Regions from separate parts of the Providencia sp. PROV200 genome, predicted to be linked through region 2. Evidence: predicted binding sites of a transcription regulator. Region 2 holds the regulator's gene; the other holds the start of a gene.
The links. Region 2 encodes Fur, which represses iron uptake genes when iron is present. Its sites were predicted from a motif close to ATAATAATGAGAACNACTATCAA; they were not measured.
Positions count from the first base shown of each region.

Region 1: a site for Fur is predicted at 3,485-3,507, ahead of M1E86_RS05510 (TonB-dependent hemoglobin/transferrin/lactoferrin family receptor). Genes of this name have one in related genera too.

Region 1 covers NZ_CP096307.1:1,238,371-1,242,957, reverse strand. Annotated here, with positions in the region: gene moaA (GTP 3',8-cyclase MoaA) at 1-243, opposite strand, end outside; molybdenum cofactor riboswitch at 233-372, opposite strand; gene M1E86_RS05510 (TonB-dependent hemoglobin/transferrin/lactoferrin family receptor) at 804-3,470, opposite strand; gene M1E86_RS05505 (FecR family protein) at 3,606-4,547, opposite strand; gene M1E86_RS05500 (RNA polymerase sigma factor) at 4,550-4,587, opposite strand, start outside.
Region 2 covers NZ_CP096307.1:1,372,186-1,376,772, reverse strand. Annotated here, with positions in the region: gene M1E86_RS06115 (type I secretion system permease/ATPase) at 1-1,858, shown strand, start outside; gene ybfE (LexA regulated protein) at 2,028-2,321, shown strand; gene fldA (flavodoxin FldA) at 2,476-3,003, shown strand; gene fur (ferric iron uptake transcriptional regulator) at 3,274-3,723, shown strand; gene M1E86_RS06095 (bactofilin family protein) at 4,359-4,587, shown strand, end outside.

The DNA of each region.
Region 1 (4,587 bases), 130 kb from region 2:
AATAATATCACTGAAGTCTTTGCGCATAGTTGGCTCTCCGCCCGTAATACGCACTTTTTCTGTGCCTAATTCTGCGAATGCCGCACTGATACGACGAATTTCATCTAATGTTAAGAATTCATGACGACCGCTTGGCTTGTAGCCATCGGGTAGGCAGTATGTGCAACGAAAGTTGCAAACATCTGTTATAGAGAGCCGAAGATAGTAAAATTTCCGGTCAAATTGATCGACAAGTTGCTGCATAATCACACCTTTCCAAGTACGGGAGATGCAGACATTTCTATCTTGCACCCTGGTGGCTCTAGGCCACGGCCAGTGCATCATATTCAGTCGTTCAAACTTAGACGCAAAGGCTAGGAGTTTTATTTGGAACCGAGTTACTGATTTTAAACTATAAAATACGTCACTCTGTTCACTTAATTTATGTAAGGATTCTAGCCGATAGAAATTGAAAAAGCGAATCGCAATTCGATATATATCATTATATACAACGACTTACAAAAGATACCATGAGTTCACCGAAGCTATTATTATCACTGACAATTTTCTGTTTTGACTCCCTATAAAACGCATAATTTCATGTTAATTGATTAACATCTCTAACTATTTAATTAAACATTTATTGATATAGATCTAAAATGGGGAGCAAGCTCCCCATCTAATTGTTTACGTTGTAAATACCAACACTTAACGCTTATCAAAACCGTTTTTTCAAATTAAATAATTGGCATATCAATTAAAAATAAATAATAAGGCGCAAAATTTATTAACCAAAACGCCACAGCGTAAAGTTTGACGTGTATTTAGAAACGGTACTCTATCCCTCCCGATACCGTTCGTCCTCGGCCTAAGGTATTCGCCAAACTTTCCCCGTAACTAACGACATACGCTCGATTGGTCAAGTTCTCGACATTTCCTCGGATCGTTAAATTGTCGGTTAATGCATAACTTGCATACAAATCAATCAGTGTATATTTAGGCCAATCGGCTAAGTAAGGGGAATTAGAGCCCGTTGAATAGTCTTGAAAACCAGGTGTAAAGCGAATGACCATTCCCCCATCGAGTTTTCTATCAAACGCTCGCCCTCCTAATGTAAAGGAACCACGGTCACCGGGTAAGTTCGCAGCACTACTGAAAATGGCGCTGCTATCACAATCCACATGGTTATTTGATGCCTCATTTGGCTCAACATACCAGTTACCGGGACCAACGTCTTCGCCATACTTCAATACGCCACCTAACCATGCGGGCCGTGAACAGAATTTATTTTTGCCGATCATGTGGGTAAAGGTCAGGTCTGCATACACAAAACCTGCATCATAATTCAGTTGGTATTCAAACCCTCTAAAACGGGTTGCAACCAAGTTATTGCTGTATGCGGCATTACCAATATTAGGGCTAACCATTCCGGGTTTTTTACGGTCAATCGCTAAATTAATGTAGTTATCCACTCGGGTATCAAAATAGGCAATTTTCGCGACAAATCGGTCTTCTTCAATGAACAATTGCGGATAATTGATGTTCATTCCCACCTCCCAAGCATTTGAACGCTCAGGTTTTAAATACGGGTTCGGGAATTGGGTCGAACTACTGTGAGCACTTCCTGTGGTTAACGTTTCTGTAATGGCAGGCGGGCGCCATGATCGCCCATAGCTGGTAAATAATTCCATCCACTCAAGATTAGGACGTACCGCTAAACGAATATGGGGTGAAAATGCCCCTTCTGAGTTATCAACGTCCCAACTCTCAGTCGTCATAACAACTTTGCAATCACGTAACCGTCTTCCTGTACATGGATTATCTTTAGTATAAGGAAGTACGCCATAACGCATACTGGTTTGTCCTTTGAGAGAATAATGGTCATAACGCATTCCCCCCTCTAATGTTAACCAATCATCGTATTCATAGGTTAAATTAGTAAATAACGAGCTCAATGAACGCTTTCCATCCGGTGTCACGCCACTCGCCGCTTCACGTGTTGAACTACTACTCGCTTTGTCTTGAAAGGTTTCCAAACCATAATGTGCTTTTAATACATTGTTATGGTTAAATTCAACTTCTGAATGGTTTTCAAGCTGTACCCCTACCGTTTTGACTCGCGTGTCCATCTGGTAGCCATTATTATAAATTTGGCTTGTGGAATAGGTGTCTGTGTTGTCTTTTGTATCAACAAAATACACTTTTCCCTTTAACTCAGTGCTCCATGGGTTATCGCTAAATTGGGTGTAATCAAGAGAATAATTTTTGGCGGTTACATCACTGAAACCGCTACTTTTCCACCCTAACTTGTAGGGCCATGTACCACCTAAGTTCGTTAATGTTCCTGCATTTGGCGTGGCCACTTTGGTTTCTAAGTAATTAAATTGCAAACGCTGCTCATCACTGATATTCCAACCGGCTTTTGCCAGATAAGAGGTCATTCTGTAATTACTGTCATTAATGCGAGTGTGCTTTAATTGGTTCGCAAGTTCATCGTAATGTCCGGCTCCATTGTTGACACGTATATTACCAATATTACCGTGAGTTCCCGGTTTATAATCCCCAAGACGCCGTTCACTTGCCGCAAACAGTAAATCCGCTTTTTCATTCCCTAATGCCAGCACACTGCTACCAATAAAGTGCGTATTATTTGACCCTGTACTCGCATGCAATTTTCCTCCAAAGGTTTTATCTTTTGATAAAAAATCAGACGCGTTGACCGTATTGAATGTCGCTACTCCCCCTAAGGTTCCACCACTCCCCATTCCACTCGTATTGCCCTTCTGTATTTCCACTCCAGAAAGCAGTTCTGAATCGATATACATAGAACCATTGCGCTGCCCGTGGCCACTTTTTTGAAAGTTTTGCCGCATACCATCGATATTCATATTCACGCGACCATAATCCTGTATCCCTCGGATATTCACAGATAAGGAAGGGTCTTGCTGGCTAACACTCGAATAGACGCCTGTCGTGAGTTCTAGCACATCGGCTATGTGCTTTGGTGGGCGGTCATCAATTTGTTTTTTACTGATCACACTGACGGACGATGGACTGTTATATACCCAGTCCCCTTGCTGGATCTGGCTTGCTGTGACGGTAATATTGTCTAACTCAATCACTGGATCACTGGTAGCAGGCGCAATACGCTCAATAGTAATCCGGTTATTTTGCCACTGATATTGCACAGGGTTTGAACCGATTAATCGGCGTAGCCCCTCCTGTGGCGTAAAGCTCCCCTTCAAGCCCTGACTTTGTAGACCATTAATTTCTCGGCTCTGAATAATAATTTCTACCTTTGCTTGCTGGGCGAACTGAAGCAAGCTGTTTTCAAGCGAGCCCGCTGCAACAGAAAAGGCGACTTCTTGTTGTGTAGGCGCTACCGCTGGGTTTGCCTGTGCTAGATTAAAGAACGAAAATGCAGGTAACGTAAATAATGCAAGGTGAACACAAAGTGTTGCTTTTTTATAGTGGTGCTTTTTTTGAGTCATTTCCCATCCCTAAAATGATAATGGTAATAAAAATCATAATCACTTAGGTTAAGACGTAGGGATTAGGAAAACCCGTAAATAAATTTTTATAAAAATTATTCATTATTTATCTACATCAATATTAATTATTTATAATCAATAAATTAAAGTAAAAAATGGAATTTCATAAACAGATAGATTGTACGATGATGCCAGATGCGTTAGCCCACTATCGAGCGTGCTAATTTGTAATACACCACTAATGTGATCTGCTCGTTTATCAGCCAACAAAATAATTTGCTTGTCTCGGTAACGATTTATTGCAGCGATAACTTCTGAAAATGTTTTCTGTTGAAAAATAATTTGCCCTTCGCGCCATACTGTAGAATGCGAGTTAACCATAGGAGTCATAGGTGTTATCTCTGACTGATATTGTGTGGCGTTTCCTGCTGGAATAACCATTTCCTGCCCTGATAATAGCGACACCTTTACACTGTGTTGGTAAACACTGACCGCCACTTCGCTATTTTCATTATCAACTGAAAATTCAGTGCCAAGCGCCTGAGTTATGCCATTTTTCGCCATAACCTGAAAAGGCCTTGGTTCCGTACTCGTTTTGGGTGCGACGGTGAAGTAAGCACGCCCCCGTAACAAATTGACTTGCCGGTACTGCGAGTTAAACGCTAATTGCAACTGTGCGCCACTGTCGAGATCTACACGGCTACCATCCGGTAAGGTGATATGCTGTATTTCACCGGTTTTCGCATAGTAATCCACTTGCTGTGTATATTGAAAATACCAAATTGACATGGATAACACACTCACTAGCACAGCCGCGGCGATCGATAAACCAACATAGCGAGGGCGTCTCTTTTTTTTCATTGCCTGTTGATTTTCTGCTGTTTGTTGTCGCGGTTTACTCGCCGTTAGTGCCCATAATTGCCGAGCACGGTAGTAAGCTGATACATGTTGTTCTGACGCATTGAGCCAAGACTGAAATGCTTCATTCTCTTGCGGCGTCAACTCGCGATGCGTTGTTTTCACAACCCACATTGCGGCTTTGTTTTCAATTTCAGATGGACTATCAGATGGCTTCATGACTAGTCTCTCCATTTATGAATTAGCATTGCCAATGCAT
Region 2 (4,587 bases):
AGTAATTAGCCAAGAAAATGAATTGGCACTCATAAACCCTATTAATGACAAACAGGAACCCATTCATAACTCTGGTGCACTTCCAGATACTGAATTTGACGTATTACTCATTAAAGAACAACTAGAGTCCGAGCAAAAAAAAGCCTTTGGCTTTAGTTGGTTTATCCCCTCTATTTTTCGGCAACATGTTAAATTACGAAATATTTTTATTCTCTCTGCCATTATTCAGCTTTTCGCCTTAATTAGCCCTTTATTATTTCAAAACTTAATCGACAAAGTGTTGGTTGGTCGAAGCCTTTCAAATTTACATGTTATTGCGTTGGCGATTTTTGCCATTGCGGTTGCAGAGCCGATATATGGCTTTATTCGTAATAAAATTTTTAGTCATAGTAGCAGCCAGATCGGTGCTGAATTATCAGGCAAAATTTATCGCCATTTAATGGCCTTACCTTTAAATTATTTTAAACTAAGGCCAACAGGTAAAATTATCGCAAGGATCCGTGAATTAGCCCATATAAGGCAATTTTTAACGGGTTCAACGCTCATGCTATTTATAGACTTTATCTTTGTCATTCTTTTTGTCGCTGTTTTATTTTCCTACAGTAGTTTGATGGCGTGGATTTTATTAGGCTCTATGGGGGTATTTTTTGTTTTATGGATGATCCTAGGCCCAATTATTCGCCAGCAAACTGAAAAATCCTATCAAGCCGATGAAAATGGTCTCACATTTCTCACTGAAAGTATTACGGGGATTGAAACCATAAAAACGACCGCGACAGAAAAATACTTTAATCAACGTTGGAAAAAAATATTTAGCAAACAGCTGACTCAAAGCTTTAAAGTTTCAATGCGCAGTGAAGTGGCCTCCCAATTAATGACATTCGTGAGCAAAATAACTACCGCAATTCTTTTATGGGTGGGTGTCAAAGAGGTATTAAATGGCGGGATTTCGCCTGGTGAATTAGTGGCATTTAATATGCTAAGTGCGCATGTTACACAACCCGTATTGCGGTTTGCCCAAGTTTGGCAGGACTTCCAACACACCATCATTTCCCTACGTCGAGTGGGAGATATTCTTGATGAACCTATAGAAAATGAACGCAAGGGGATTGCAAATACGTCAAATATTCACGGAAAAATCGAGTTTCAAAATATCCGTTTTCGTTATCAGCCTGATACGCCCGAAGTTCTCAATAATTTGTCATTAACGGTTAATGCAGGTGAATTTATTGGCATTACCGGCCCTTCAGGTTCCGGGAAAAGTACCCTAACAAAATTATTACAACGGCTTTATGTCCCACAACATGGGCAAGTTATTGTTGATGGTATGGATCTCGCGGTCGCAGATACCGTTTCATTACGCCGAAAAATGAGCGTCGTATTACAAGAAAGTACCTTATTCGTCGGGTCTATCGCTGATAATATTCGATTAAGTCATCCACAAGCGACTGACGAACAAGTTATTCACGCTGCAAAATTGGCTGGTGCTTATGAATTTATCATGACATTGACTGATAATTTTAATTATCCCTTATCAGAAAAAGGATCGAATCTTTCAGGTGGTCAACGTCAACGAATTGCACTTGCGCGTGCGTTGCTCACCGAACCCGATATTTTAATTCTCGATGAAGCAACTTCCGCTCTCGATTACGAGTCAGAAGCCGCCATTATGGAAAATATGCCATTAATTACTCAAGGAAGAACCGTCATTAGCATTGCTCATCGGCTAAATACGATTATGCACGCTGATAGGATATGTGTGATTTGCCAAGGAGAAGTACACGAGATGGATACTCACGAAAACTTACTCAACTCAAATGGCTTATACGCCAATTTATGGTACCAACAAACGCAATAACATGGATAAAAAAGCATCACGTCTATGGCAAGTGGTGCTTTTTTACTAAAAGTGCTCATTTTACAACCAATTAAACCAAATCATGATAGATGAAGCTATAGCACAAGGGAATTAGCTAGGGTATCATGGCGCGCTGAATTACTGGCACACCCTTTTAGCAGTTATAAACATGGCAAAAGAACAAACAGACCGAACTACGCTAGATTTGTTCGCTGAGGAACGAAGGCCTGGGCGACCTAAAACAAGCCCGCTATCACGGGATGAACAATTAAGGATCAACAAACGCAACCAACTGAAACGAGATAAAGTGAAAGGATTGCGCAGAGTTGAATTGAAACTGAACGAAGAAGCTGTCGCGGTATTGAATCAGTTAGCTGAAGATAAAAATATAAGCCGTAGTGAATTGATCGAAGAAATTTTAATGTCACAACTTGAGCATGTTGATACATCAATACTCAAATAGCGTTATCTTGGTAAATCACACAAATTTGACAGACTTAGCAACATTTTTTCGCCAAAATAAGGCGTAATATTCTATCTATTTTCGTTCTAAATGGGCTCTAGAAGGCGAGTTATCACCTCTAGCTCTCTTAGAAAAACAAGAGGTTAATCACTTTATGGCAGTCATAGGCATTTTCTTCGGAAGTGACACAGGTAACACAGAAAATATTGCCAAAATGATCCAAGAAAGATTAGGCAAAGATGTAGCAGAAGTTCACGATATCGCAAAATGTAGCAAAGAAGATATTGAAGCTTTTGACATTCTACTTCTCGGTATTCCAACTTGGTATTATGGTGAAGCCCAATGTGATTGGGATGATTTCTTCCCTACTCTCGAAGAAATTGATTTCGAAGGTAAACTTGTCGCCTTATTTGGTTGCGGAGACCAAGAAGACTACGCTGAATATTTCTGTGATGCAATGGGTACGATCCGCGATATTATCGAACCTCGTGGTGCAGTTATTGTTGGTCATTGGCCAACTGAAGGTTATCACTTTGAAGTATCCAAAGGCATGGCAGATGACAACCACTTTATTGGTTTAGCGATTGATGAAGATCGTCAACCTGAGCTAACTGATGAACGTGTTGATGCATGGGTAAAACAAATCTCTGAAGAAATGTCTTTAGCTGAAATTTTAGGCTAATAGGTCATGTAAAGAACCCTTACCCATAGGTTACGCCACTGTTTTGCACAAAATGAATCATCTAAGCCAGTGGCATAATCTAAAATAACCGATAAGGTATCCTAATAGGATAGGTTCTCACGAGATTATCAAAATAATGAGACAATGCATGGTTTCTATTTTTATTTTCCATGCCTATAATTGTAAATCAGTTTAGAAGACAACTGTATTGATGTTAAAAATGTCTCATTATTGTTAAATTTATGATTTAAGATACAGGACAAAACCCGCATGACAGACAACAATAAAGCATTGAAAAATGCTGGACTCAAAGTCACTCTTCCAAGATTAAAAATTTTGGAAGTACTTCAAGAGCCTGAGTGCCACCACGTCAGTGCGGAAGATCTCTATAAAAAGCTGATCGATATGGGTGAAGAGATCGGGTTAGCAACCGTATACCGCGTATTGAACCAATTTGATGATGCCGGTATCGTTACCCGTCACAACTTCGAGGGTGGTAAATCTGTATTCGAATTAACCCAGCAACATCACCATGACCATTTAATCTGTTTAGATTGTGGAAAAGTGATTGAGTTTACTGACGAATCCATTGAAACCCGCCAAAAAAATATCGCTGCTCGCCATGGCATTAAACTATCTAACCATAGTTTATATCTATATGGTCATTGCGCAGATGGCGATTGCCGTGACAATGCTGACGCACACGAAGCCAAAGAGTAACAGTATTCAACCATCGTTGATGAAACGTAATGGTTAAAAATGCCAAAACCCTGATAAAACAATTTTATCGGGGTTTTTTATTTTAAGTATTGATACTCTTACACTCTATTAGTGATAATTCCTAGTGAATAACCTAAACATAACTATTTACCACTAGATCTCGCCGATAATACGAATTTTATTAAAAACCTTAATAGTTGCAATTCAAATCAAAATCTTTATATTATTTCACGGATAATTATAATTTGTTATCTAGAATTATGCTTTACCAATCAATGTGGTATATAAATAACATCATAGATGATTTCTATCATTTCATACTATTTAAAATTATTTAATTACCTTACTATAATTTTAACTCTAAATTAGAGAGTTAGTGATTCAAATGTAGTCATAAAGTTAACGTACAATTTAAATGTGTAATTGTATTTATTGGCTAAACTTATTGAGTACTTTAGCAATTTGTAAGAGATTAACTGATGAAAAAAACATATCTTTTTCTCAATACAAGTTTTTTCTTCTGGTTTCTTACTTTAATAGGGTGGTTCTTTAGTTATTTAACTAGCGCCTTATTTTCGTTTGCATTATCAATACTGTTCTTGATCGTACACTTCAATCAAAAAAAGGTAAGTAAAATGTTCACCAAAAGACAAAACAAGCCCGCGCCTACAGCGACTCCCCCTTCGGTAAGTCATGAGCCTGAAGTGACTGTAAAGATAGAAGAACAAGTCACACTATCAACCCCAACGATTAGTGAAGAAAAAACGAATACAATTATCTCTAGGGACGTTGTTTTTGAAGGAAATATAACCTCTAATGAGCAAGTGCATATCTATGGAAAAGTCATTGGGAATATAACCGGAA